4 regions of the Bacillus sp. 1A genome follow, and region 4 is predicted to be linked to each of the others. Evidence: riboswitches for the same ligand, from Rfam matches in the RefSeq annotation. Region 4 holds a riboswitch; each other region holds the start of a gene.
What was found. Region 4 has a riboswitch for S-adenosylmethionine ahead of metK (methionine adenosyltransferase). Riboswitches for the same ligand answer to the same signal wherever they lie in the genome.
Positions count from the first base shown of each region.

Region 1: linked by a shared signal. The riboswitch ahead of ACUN0F_RS26365 (Na+/H+ antiporter NhaC family protein) and the one ahead of metK (methionine adenosyltransferase) in region 4 are both predicted to bind S-adenosylmethionine.
Region 2: linked by a shared signal. The riboswitch ahead of ACUN0F_RS26435 (YezD family protein) and the one ahead of metK (methionine adenosyltransferase) in region 4 are both predicted to bind S-adenosylmethionine.
Region 3: linked by a shared signal. The riboswitch ahead of ACUN0F_RS05895 (bifunctional O-acetylhomoserine aminocarboxypropyltransferase/cysteine synthase) and the one ahead of metK (methionine adenosyltransferase) in region 4 are both predicted to bind S-adenosylmethionine.

Region 1 covers NZ_JBQYLZ010000001.1:5,160,112-5,163,296, forward strand. Annotated here, with positions in the region: gene ACUN0F_RS26365 (Na+/H+ antiporter NhaC family protein) at 27-1,343, opposite strand; SAM riboswitch class I at 1,438-1,543, opposite strand; gene ACUN0F_RS26370 (DUF402 domain-containing protein) at 1,664-2,182, opposite strand; gene gltP (glutamate/aspartate:proton symporter GltP) at 2,249-3,185, opposite strand, start outside.
Region 2 covers NZ_JBQYLZ010000001.1:5,172,995-5,176,179, reverse strand. Annotated here, with positions in the region: gene lysA (diaminopimelate decarboxylase) at 175-1,491, shown strand; SAM riboswitch class I at 1,609-1,717, shown strand; gene ACUN0F_RS26435 (YezD family protein) at 1,790-1,933, shown strand; gene ACUN0F_RS26430 (phosphoadenylyl-sulfate reductase) at 2,020-2,724, shown strand; gene sat (sulfate adenylyltransferase) at 2,763-3,185, shown strand, end outside.
Region 3 covers NZ_JBQYLZ010000001.1:1,171,273-1,174,457, forward strand. Annotated here, with positions in the region: gene ACUN0F_RS05885 (YjjG family noncanonical pyrimidine nucleotidase) at 1-35, shown strand, start outside; gene ACUN0F_RS05890 (chloride channel protein) at 76-1,308, opposite strand; SAM riboswitch class I at 1,628-1,732, shown strand; gene ACUN0F_RS05895 (bifunctional O-acetylhomoserine aminocarboxypropyltransferase/cysteine synthase) at 1,826-3,124, shown strand; gene metA (homoserine O-acetyltransferase MetA) at 3,108-3,185, shown strand, end outside.
Region 4 covers NZ_JBQYLZ010000001.1:1,823,345-1,826,529, reverse strand. Annotated here, with positions in the region: gene ACUN0F_RS09125 (hypothetical protein) at 276-455, shown strand; gene ACUN0F_RS09120 (hypothetical protein) at 462-641, shown strand; gene metK (methionine adenosyltransferase) at 683-1,882, opposite strand; SAM riboswitch class I at 2,052-2,173, opposite strand; gene pckA (phosphoenolpyruvate carboxykinase (ATP)) at 2,402-3,185, shown strand, end outside.

The sequences.
Region 1 (3,185 bases), 3.3 Mb from region 4:
TTACTATTCATAAACTTCATTTTAAATTATGCTGTTTTATGATACTCTTTCTTTCCCGCTACTTTAGAAAACCTCGGGAAACCAATTAATATAGAAATAATTCCACATACTCCAACTAAGATCGGATAAAACGCATATGGTAACAATTCAATCGGAGATAACGCCGCAAATCCTGCTGCCGTTAACATTTGCGCACCGTATGGAATTAACCCTTGCACACAACATGAGAAAAGATCTAATACACTCGCTGATTTACGAGGATCAATTTCATATTGATCTGCAATGTTTTTCGCAAGTGGACCTGTAAAAATAATAGAAATCGTATTATTCGCTGTACACATATTCGTCATACCTACTAAACCAGCGATACCGAACTCTGCTCCTTTTTTCGAACGAATGTTACGAGTTAAAATATTCATTAAATATTGAATACCACCATTATATTGAATCAGTTCGACCATACCACCAATTAAAATAGCAAGTAATACTAACTCCATCATACCGCCCATTCCAGTCGTTACACTTTTAAAGAAACTCTCTAACGTGTAACTTCCATCTAAAAGACCTATAACGCCGGATAGTACAGTTCCACCAGTTAACACAATAAGTACATTCCAGCCAAGCAATGCTGTAATAAGTACTCCTGCATACGGTAAAATCTTTATCCAGTCAAAGCTATGCGCTTTAATCTGCGTATCGCTCCCTAAAGTAATGATTACTAATAGTACAATTGTAATAATAGCCGCTGGTAATACAATTAAAAAGTTCGTTTTAAACTTATCTTTCATTTCTGTTCCTTGTGAGCGTACAGCTGCGATTGTTGTATCTGAAATAAATGATAAATTATCACCAAACATCGCTCCGCCAACAACGGTAGCCATCGTAAGTGCAATGGAGATATCAGTTTGCCCACTAATACCTACAGCAATTGGTGCTAATGCAGCAATTGTTCCCATTGAAGTTCCCATTGCTAATGAAATAAATGCCCCTATAACAAAAATTCCAGCTACGATAAATCCTTGCGGTAAAATGGATAACGCTAAGTTAACTGTAGAATCAACGCCGCCCATCCCTTTTGCCGTTTCAGAAAACGCTCCTGCCAGTACAAAAATTAAAACCATAATCATAATATCCGGGTTCCCTGCACCTTTAGCGAATCGTTCTACTTTTACATTAAAACTTTCTTTACGATTCATTGCTAAAGCGACTCCTACAGCAATTGAAATTGCTACAAGTATCGGCAATTTATAGAAATCACCTGTAATAATTCCAGAACCAATAAATAGCGCCAAAAATATCCCAAGTGGTAATAAAGCCAAACCATTTCCTCTCGTTTCTTTCAAAGTACCATCTCTCCCTAGTTTCAACCTTTTTCTAATGAATAACAAAAGACCTCTTCCAATGAGAAGAGGTCTTATACATCTATAAGGAACGCTCTTCTCATCTTTCAAGCACATGCTTGCTGGATTTGGCACAGCACTCTGAAATCGAGTCCGCTGCCGAGGCATCGTAGGGCCAGTCCCTCCGCCTCTCTTTATAAGAAGGTTTCATATTTATTTTTTAATAATAATTTCTTCCCTAACTTTACTCGCTTACAAAACAAAAGTCAATTATTTTTTGTATAGATTTTTTTGGTAATTATACAAAAATTTGAATACAACAATCATTTTAACTTTTTGATTTCTTCTTCCAATATTGAAATCCAATAAAATTCGCTATTTTTCATTGCATCTATTATCCATTTCGTAGTGTACCAAGCTAACTTATACTCTTCTTTTGTAACATCGCCACTTTTATAAGCATCCTCTAGCTCATCTTCATCCAATATATACATTTTACCGTTCGGTAATAACACTACATCTAAATATAAATCATCAAAATACGGTAAACCACGGTCGTCAATTTTATATTCTTTCGCCACATCGATATAATATTGCACTAATTTTTTCTGATCATCTAACATAGCTGTAATCGCAAAGTTTTTCCCGTCTATGAAATATTGAATCCACGTATATTGATTCCCTGCAATACAAAGTTGTTTACCATCATATTCTTTACAACTAGGTTCTCTTACCTTTTTTATTTCTAATATTCCTAGCATTCCTTCTTCTACTTGCTTAACCGTATAATCCTTCTCTATTAGTCGCTTCCACGAAGAACCGTCACCATATTTACGTTTCATTACGTCCGCTTCCCTTCTATATAGAAAAGCCCCCACATATTATGTGAGAGCTTGTTCAAATTATAATTAAGCTGCTTGCTTATTAGAAATTTCTTTCAAGTAGGCTTGTCCTTTTTCAGCGTCATACTGACCTTCCCACTTAGACATAACTACAGCTGCTAAAGAGTTACCTACAACGTTAACTGCTGTACGAGCCATATCTAAAATACGGTCAATACCAGCGATAAAGGCTAAACCTTCAGCTGGAATACCTACTGTACCAAGTGTCGCTAATAATACAACGAATGATACGCCCGGTACACCCGCAATACCTTTTGATGTAACCATTAATACTAGTAATAATGTAATTTGTTGTGTAATGGATAAATCAATACCGTACATTTGCGCTAAGAAAATAGCTGCAATTGCTTGATATAAAGTTGATCCATCTAAGTTAAATGAATAACCTGTCGGAATAACGAAAGATGTAATTGCCTTCGGACAACCGAACTTCTCCATTTTCTCCATGATTTTCGGTAAAACTGTTTCTGAACTTGCTGTAGAGTATGCTAAGATCAGTTCGTCTTTTAAAATTTTAAAGAATTGGAAAATGTTAATTCCAAATATTTTCGCTGTAAGTCCTAGTATGACTACAACGAAGAAAATCATCGCACCATATACAACTATGACTAATTTCCCTAATGGAATTAATGAAGATAAACCAAACGTCGAAACTGTTACACCAATTAATGCGAATACACCAAACGGTGCAAATTTCATAACTTGGTTAGTCACGTAAAACATCGCATCTGCTACACCTTGGAAAAATTGAAGAACCGGTCTTCCTCTTTCACCAATCGCCGCAACTCCTAAACCAAATAGTACAGAGAAGAAGATAATCGCAAGCATATCGCCCTCAACCAATGATTTCATAATATTCGTTGGAACGATATTCACAAATGTATCTGCAAACGAATGACTTTGTACTTGAGCTGTTGTTTCTGCATATTTAGAAATATCAGTC
Region 2 (3,185 bases), 3.3 Mb from region 4:
TGCGGTTTCTTATTTTGAGGAGATAACAACTCGTTTATTTTTTCAATATATATTTTTCCTAATAAGAAACGCGTGTGAACATTGTTCCGCGCGTTTTTTGTCTATCTAAAAGCGTGCTGCAATGAATAGAAGATTGGGGTTATGAGTTTTAGAGGAAATAAGGGAGGAATTCAAATGTATTTACACGGCACAAGCCGAATCAATGGGCAAGGACACTTAGAAATTGGAGGGTGCGATACGACGCAGCTAGCAAAACAATACGGAACACCACTTTATGTATACGATGAAGAGTCAATTCGAGGAAAGTGCCGCGCGTTTCATCGTGCGTTTAAAGAAAGTGGTTTCTCTTATCAAGTAGCATATGCAAGCAAGGCGTTCTTGTGCATGGAGATGTGCCGAGTGGCTCGTGAAGAGAATATGTCATTAGATGTTGTTTCTGGAGGAGAATTATATACTGCGCTGCAAGCAGGATTTCCGGCATCACGCATTCATTTTCACGGAAATAATAAAACAGAAGAAGAAATTGTGATGGCTCTTCAGGCAAATATTGGTTGTTTTGTCGTAGATAATTTCTTGGAATTAGAAATTTTGCATGATTTAGCAGTGCAACATGGGAAATTTGTGAACATATTAATTCGTGTAACGCCCGGAGTAGAGGCGCACACACATGAATATATTACAACAGGCCAAGATGATTCGAAATTTGGATTTGGCGTGTCAAATGGTCAAGCGATGCAAGTGATTGAGATTGCTTTACAAAAATCAAATTATAACGTGTTAGGGATTCATTCACATATCGGATCACAAATATTTGAAACGGCCGGCTTTGTGCGAGCGATTGAAGTTCTTCGTCAATTTTTAGAACAAGTGAGAGAGCGAACAAACTATGTAGTAAAAGTGCTAAATGTAGGCGGAGGATTCGGAATACGCTACACAGAGTCAGATACACCATTAACTCTTGAGACATATGTGCGAGCTGTAACAAGTGCGGTGAGGGAACAATTTACGGTATGTAATTATCCCTTGCCAGAAATATGGGTTGAACCAGGCCGTAGTATTGTAGGGGATGCTGGAACGACAATTTATACAGTCGGATCTGTGAAAGACATTCCTGGTATTCGGAAATATGTATCAGTGGATGGTGGGATGACTGATAATTTAAGACCTGCTTTATATAACGCTCGTTATGAAGCGATGTTAGCGAATCGAGGGAATGATGAGAATGAGGAACTTGTTTCGATTGCTGGGAAGTGCTGTGAGAGTGGAGATATGTTAATTTGGGATATCACTCTACCGAAAGTTGCTTCAGCCGATTTACTAGCAATTTCTTGTACAGGGGCATACGGGTACTCGATGGCGAATAATTATAATCGGATTCGTAGACCAGCTGTCGTCTTCGCGAAGGGCGGCACATCACAAATTGTTGTAGAGCGTGAAACATATGAAAATATTATTGGGAACGATCGCATACGTATTAAAGAACTTGTTTAAATGAGGAAAAAGGAGTTGTTCGGATGGGCAATTCCTTTTTTATAAAATAAAATAATTAAAATATATCGGAAAACTAGGATTGAAAAAAATCAGAATTGTGATAAAATACAAATACAAAGCTTATCAAGAGAAGCTGAGGGAACTGGCCCGACGAAGCTCGGCAACCTGCTTATAGAAAGCAAGGTGCTAAATCCAGCAAAATGGAATCCATTTTGAAAGATAAGGTAAAATATATTACCGAACAGTCTTTTCGAAATGGGAAAGATTTTTTTTATGAATAAAAAGGGGGGCTGTTCGCGTGAGTGTACGGGAACATTTTGAGGAAGTATCTGAGAAAATTCAAGCGATGCTTGCTGATATGAAATATGGTTCAATTACAATTGTTGTGCAAGATGGGAAAGTCATTCAATTAGAGAAAAGTGAAAAGGTACGTTTAAAGTAAAAAGCGCTGACTAGAAAAACTAGAGGCGGTTTTAACCTATTATATTAGGTTAAAACCGCCTTTTTGCTTTTACAGGGGGAAAGAACATGTTGACGTATGAAACGTGGGAAGAAAATAATGTTTCATTTTCAGAAGAAGATGAAACGAAAGGCGCGCTATCAGTATTAAGTTGGGCTTATAAAGAATATAAAAGTGAAATTGTATACGCATGTAGCTTCGGAGTGGAAGGGATGGTATTGCTGCATCTTATAAACCAAGTAAATCCATCTGCTAAAGTTGTATTTTTAGATACGAATGTTCATTTTCAAGAAACGTATGAATTAATTCAAAAAGTGCGGAAACGATTTCCTTCATTAAATATTATAGAAAAACAGCCGGAACTTACGCTTGATGAACAAGCGAAGTTGCATGGTGAGAAATTATGGGAAAGTAATCCGAACCTTTGTTGTAAAATTAGAAAAATTTTACCGTTAGAAAAATCATTAGCAGCGGAAAAAGCGTGGATATCGGGTTTAAGGAGGGAACAATCAGAAACGCGTAAGCATACAAAGTTTATAAATCAAGATCATCGCTTTCAATCTATTAAAGTTTGTCCACTCATTCATTGGACGTGGAAAGAAGTGTGGCGGTATGTATACAAACATAGCTTGCCGTATAACCCGCTACATGATGTTGGATATCCAAGCATTGGGTGTGAGAAGTGTACGTTACCTGTAGGTGAGGGTGGCGATTCGAGAGATGGTAGGTGGTCTGGGAAAGTGAAAACAGAATGTGGTCTTCATTACCAATAAGATGAATTTGAAAATAAAGCTAAGAGAGGAAATAGAAAATGAGTACAAGAAACGAATTAATAAATCGTATAGACGAGACTTACGACTTATCACAAATCGAAAAAGAAATTGAACTAGACAACATTTCGTTAAGTGATTTAGAGCTATTAGCGACAGGGGGATATAGCCCACTTACTGGTTTTTTAGGAAAGAAAGATTATGATTCGGTCGTAGAAACGCTTCGCTTAGCAAACGGGAGCGTATGGAGTATACCGATTACATTACCAGTAACAGAAGAAGTAGCAGAGAGTCTGAAAGCTGGAGAGGAAGTAAAACTTGTTAATGCTGAAAATGTATATGGTGTCATTCAAATAGAAGATATTTTTGTGCCTGATAAGGAAAAAGAAGCGTTACTTGTGTATAAAACGACGGATGAGGCTCATCCAGGAGTGAAAAAATTATATGAACGACCGAACGTTTAT
Region 3 (3,185 bases), 650 kb from region 4:
AAGAGTTATATGCGTTATTGAAGCAACGTGTGTAATAAAAATAGGCAGTGGAACTTTTGTCCCTACTGCCTATTTTTATTCGTTTGTAGCTTCGTTGTTTTTAGGAAGTGGAAATGCATTACCAATCGCTGCCGCTCCAAGCATCGGTAATAGTAAATTGAGCGGGAAAAACATGAGTAATAGTAATGTTATAGCAATTGGTTTTCTTAATGCATAGCTTGAAATTGCTGTCGTGACGATGGCTACCGAAGCGATTGGATCTATCGGGATAATGGAAGCTATAGCATATCCGATACTAGATCCAGCAAATATAATTGGGAAAATATGTCCACCGCGCCAACCTGTATTTAAACAAACGGCAGTAATACATAATTTTAAAACACCTGAAAGAAGTAATACCCAGAAGGATAAATGACTCCATTCAACGACTAAATCTTTTAATTGGTGTTCTCCTGAGAATAATGTGTACGGGAGAACAGTTCCTGTAATTCCTAATAAAATACCACCGATAATACTAAGTGATAGTTTGTATTCCCTGAAGGGATGGATTAATTTCTCTAATGTGAATTCAAATTTGAAATAAAAGAAACCAACTATAGCACCAATACTAGCAAGTGGTAGAAAGGCGATCCATTCATTAAGAGAAAGGGAACCTTCCCCAAAATCAACGATAAAGGATCCGCGATTATCGAATTTACTAAGTAATAAATAAACAGAAAAGCCAGCGAAAGTGGTAGCTAAATATACAATTGCTTTTTTTCCTTTAGAAAATTCGTTAATTTGCTCACCCTCATTTTCATTTGGCGCTAAATAACCGAATAATGGCGCGTTAAAAATTACACTTAAAGTAGCACCAATTCCAACCTCTGTTAGTTCATTCATTCCTTTTAAGGCGAATGTAAAGCGATCCCCTACCCATGTACAAAGTCCACCGATAATTCCAACAAGTGCTGCTTCGGGACCTAAGCTAGCTCCAAATATTAAAACGATAATCGCAGTTAAAGTAGCTTTATGTACAAAAAGGTATTCAATTCTACCTGTTTTTTTATATTCACTCATCACTTCCGGCATAAGACGTGGATATGTGCCGAAGTATTTTTGGGTTAAACCAACGAGAATACCACCGATAGTTGTTACACAAATAGTGTAATACGGGGGAGAAGAGAAAATAGTAGGTAAGTATCCCCAAATAAAGTGAATGCCGATATTTATTGTAACTAAAAATAGCCAGACTGTAGCTCCTACTATAGAGCCTAAAAGAATGCCGTATAGGATGAGTATATAGTGCATGTCCTTTGTGTTTGTCATGTTATACCTCCGTTATGTAAGTTTTAATGTCAAAAGGATTAAATATGCTACTGTGAAATGAAATGAATATGTATAGTATCTTTTTGAGAGGTTGGCTTATTCAATATATTGAGGTCTCGTGAGAGTTTGAAATGTATACAGTTAAACTACTTACTTAATTTTATATAGTAATCGTGGGTTTTAAAAGGTCTTTTTTAAATGAATATGGAATATATTTCTTTTGTTATGCATGTCAAATTCTTTACGTTTAATTTAGAACATTCAGAAAAACTGATTGACATTAGGAAATTATTGCTATAAAATCAACGGTAATTGCATAGTCTTATCAAGAAAAGGTGGAGGGACAGGCCCGATGAAACCTTGGCAACAGCCGTATAACGGAATTGTGCCAAATCCTGCAGGTAATAATCCTGAAAGATAAGAAAGAGCCTTTAGAGCGTGTTTTCAAACTGCTCCTTTCTTGTTTTCAGGAAAGGAGCAGTTTTTTTATTTTGTATAAAAGAAAGGAGAATGAGAGATGGGAGAATCATGGGGAAAAGGAACAATTTGTGTGCAAGGTGGCTATACACCAAAGAATGGTGAACCGCGTGTTTTACCACTTTATCAAAGTACAACGTATAAATACGATACTTCAGATGATTTAGCAGCGCTATTTAATTTAGAGGCAGAAGGATATATATATACGCGTATTGGAAACCCTACTTTAGCTGCATTTGAGCAAAAGTTAGCGGATTTAGAGGGTGGTGTAGGAGCTGTTGCAACGGCTTCTGGGCAGGCTGCCATTATGCTTGCTGTTTTAAATATTTGTAGTAGCGGAGACCACTTGCTTTGTTCTTCCACAGTTTATGGCGGAACGTTTAATTTATTTGGAGTGAGTTTGCGTAAGCTTGGTATTGACGTTACGTTCTTTAATCCGAATTTAAGTGCTGATGAAATTGTGGCCCTTGCTAATGATAAGACGAAACTTGTTTATGCAGAGTCGTTAGGAAATCCAGCGATGAACGTTTTAAATTTCAAAGAATTTTCAGATGCAGCGAAAGAGTTAGAAGTACCTTTTATCGTGGATAATACATTAGCAACTCCTTATTTATGCCAAGCATTTGAGCACGGAGCAAATATTATCGTTCATTCTACGACGAAATATATTGATGGTCATGCAAGCTCTTTAGGCGGTATTGTCATTGACGGAGGGAACTTCGATTGGACAAATGGGAAATATCCTGAACTTGTTGAACCGGATCCAAGTTATCACGGCGTAAGTTACGTTCAAAATTTTGGTGCAGCAGCTTATATTGTGAAGGCGCGTGTTCAATTATTAAGAGACTACGGAAACTGTATGAGCCCATTCAATGCGTATATTAGCAATATCGGCTTAGAAACGCTGCATTTAAGAATGGAGCGTCATAGTGAAAATGCTCTCGCAGTTGCTAAGTGGCTTGCTAACCATGAACGTATTGAATGGGTGAATTATCCGGGATTAGATAGTAATGAAAATTACTCGTTAGCACAAACGTATTTGAAAAAAGGTGCTAGTGGTGTTTTAACATTCGGCATTAAGGGCGGATTAGAAGCAGCGAAAGAATTTATCGCAAATGTAAAACTAGCAACTCTCGTAACGCATGTAGCGGATGCACGAACTTGTGTTATACATCCTGCTAGCACAACGCATAGACAATTAAGTGCTGAAGATCAGCGTCTAGCTGGCGTTACATCAGATTTAATTCGTTTATCGGTTGGTATAGAAGATGTTTCTGATATTATTGCAGATTTAGAAGCAGCGCTAGTCGGAGGCAAAGAACATGCCGATCATAATTGATAGAGATTTACCAGCTCGCAAAGTGTTGCAGAAGGAAAATATTTTTGTAATGACGAAGGAG
Region 4 (3,185 bases):
CATGATACAATATAAGTATATTTATCCATATAAAGGAGCTTTACATGATTCAAAATATAAAACGATCCGTACCCATTATACCATTCCTAATTATATTATCCCTTTTTCAATGTATCGCTTACGAATTCGATATTAACTTTTTAAAATTGCATGTACTTTTGCCTGATGGTGGTATTCGTTACTATTTGACTAGCACATTAATTCCTCTCACACTTGCCTATATAATAGATTTTATTTTTAAACGTTCTATCTCTAAATAAGGAGGTCTACATATTATGGAACTTTATAAAAAATTAACAACAACATTTATCCTCTTATTTGTCGCTTCAATCACTGTCGGCTTTTCCTTAAAAAGCGCAATCCCATACGCTACATTAGTAAGTATTATATTCGCAACACTATTTTTACTCAGCAGTGCCTTTTGCGCGGGTAAAGCACGTCAAATGAAAGGTTGATTACATATGTTCCAGAAGAAACCAATCCTTTGTAAATCATGTGAAAAGGAAATACAAACGTATGAAAAAGCATGGATTCATATGCCCTTTCCAGCAAGTGGTATGACTAATATGAAAAAGTATATTGAGCTAGACGGCGAAGTGTATTGTAGCTCATGCATTCAAATTAGAAGTAAAACAAAATAAAAAAAGCTTTGCGCTCACCGCGCAAAGCTTTTTTTCATATATTATAGACCAGCTTGCTCTTTTAAAGCTGCAGCCTTGTCTGTACGTTCCCATGTTAGGTCTACATCAGTACGTCCGAAGTGGCCGTAAGCTGCTGTTTGTTTATAAATTGGGCGACGTAAGTCTAGCATTTTAATAATACCAGCTGGGCGAAGATCGAAGTTGTTACGAACTAGTTCTACTAGTACGTCTTCAGATACTTTACCAGTCCCGAATGTATCAACTGAAATTGATACTGGTTGTGCTACACCAATTGCGTATGCAAGTTGTACTTCTGCTTTGTCAGCAAGACCAGCTGCTACGATGTTTTTCGCAACATAACGAGCTGCATATGCTGCAGAACGGTCAACTTTCGTTGCATCTTTACCAGAGAATGCACCGCCACCGTGGCGAGCGTATCCACCGTAAGTATCAACGATGATTTTACGTCCTGTTAAACCAGCATCACCTTGTGGTCCACCAATTACGAAGCGGCCAGTTGGGTTAATGAAGAATTTCGTTTCTCCATCCATTAATTCTGCTGGAACTACAGCTTTAATTACATGCTCTTTTAAATCGCGATCGATTTCTTCCCATGTAACATCTGGATGATGCTGTGTAGAAATTACGATTGTATCTACACGTACAGGTTTACCATTTTCATCATACTCAACTGTAACTTGCGTTTTTCCATCCGGACGTAAGTATGATAATGTGTCATCTTTACGTACTTCAGTTAAACGGCGAGCTAATTTGTGAGCAAGCGAGATTGGAAGTGGCATTAATTCTTGTGTTTCATTACATGCGAAGCCAAACATTAAACCTTGGTCTCCCGCACCAATTGCCTCAATCTCAGCGTCAGTCATTAGACCTTCGCGTGCTTCTAGCGCTTGGTCAACACCCATAGCGATGTCAGCAGATTGCTCATCGATAGATGTTAAAACTGCACAAGTTTCTGCATCGAATCCGTATTTTGCGCGTGTGTAACCAATGCCTTGAATTGTTTCACGAACGATTTTTGGAATATCTACGTAAGTAGAAGTCGTAATTTCCCCCGCTACCAATACTAAACCAGTTGTTACAGTTGTTTCACAAGCTACACGTGCATTTGCGTCCTTTGATAAGATCGCATCTAAAATTGAATCAGAAATTTGGTCACAAATTTTATCTGGATGTCCTTCAGTTACAGACTCAGATGTGAACAGATGACGTTTTTTTGTCATGTGGTAAACCTCCCTACAGTAATTGTATATATTGTACGGAACTCATCCTTAATTTGCCACAAACTGCGACATACATTTATTCTCCCACACAAGCATACAGAAAAACCTTTCCTACTTTACATAGAGGAAAGGTTTAATTTGCTACTTGCATACTGCTTTTTGCCCTTTGCTCTTATCGTTCGAGACCGTTAGCCTCGCACAGGTTTTAGCACCTATTCACCTGTATTTACCACTACAAATGAGGTTGCTGGGCTTCATCGGGCCTGTCCCTCCGCCAGCTCGGGATAAGAGAGTATCCGTCCCAACCTATACTAAAGAAATGATATTCATTTGTCAATTAATATTCACATTTTCCTGAAAGTTTTTCTCAATACGCCTGGAATGAAATATTAATAAGGAAATAATACATTCACACAAACAAAAAGAAATAAATAGTATACATTATTTATATAATTGTGTTATACTCTTGTTGGGGATTACGAGAAATATTTCATTAAATGAAAAGGATGGTATATAAATATGAGTACTGTGAATGTCCAAATTGGTTTACACGAATTATTGAACGGAAGCAATGCACAGATTCAACTAAGTGTTCCGCAATTAGTGGAAAAAGTATTAATGCGAAATGAAGGGAAATTAACTTCTACTGGTGCCGTTTCTGCTTCAACAGGAAAATATACAGGACGTTCTCCTAAAGATAAATTTATTGTGAAAGAAGCATCGGTTGCTGACAAAATTGCTTGGGGAGCAGTGAATCAGCCGATCTCTGAAGAACATTTTAATAAATTATATACTAAAGTTTTAGAATACTTAAAAGAAAAAGAAGAGTTATTCGTCTTCAATGGATTTGCAGGTGCTGACCGCAATTACCGCCTACCAATTCAAGTTATTAACGAATATGCATGGCACAATTTATTTGTACATCAATTATTCATTCGTCCAACTGAAGAAGAATTAACAACTCATGAATCAGAGTTCACAATTGTTTCTGCACCGAATTTCAAAGCTGATCCAGCTGTTGACGGTACAAACTCTGAAGCATTCATTATGGTTTCATTCGAAAAACGTATCGTACTAATTGGTGGTACAGAATACGCTGGAGAAATGAAAAAATCAATCTTCTCTATTATGAACTTCTTACTACCTGAACAAGATATTCTTTCTATGCATTGCTCTGCAAACGTAGGTGAAGAAGGCGACGTAGCACTATTCTTCGGTTTATCTGGAACAGGTAAAACAACATTATCTGCTGATCCACACCGTAAATTAATCGGTGATGATGAGCATGGTTGGTCTGATAACG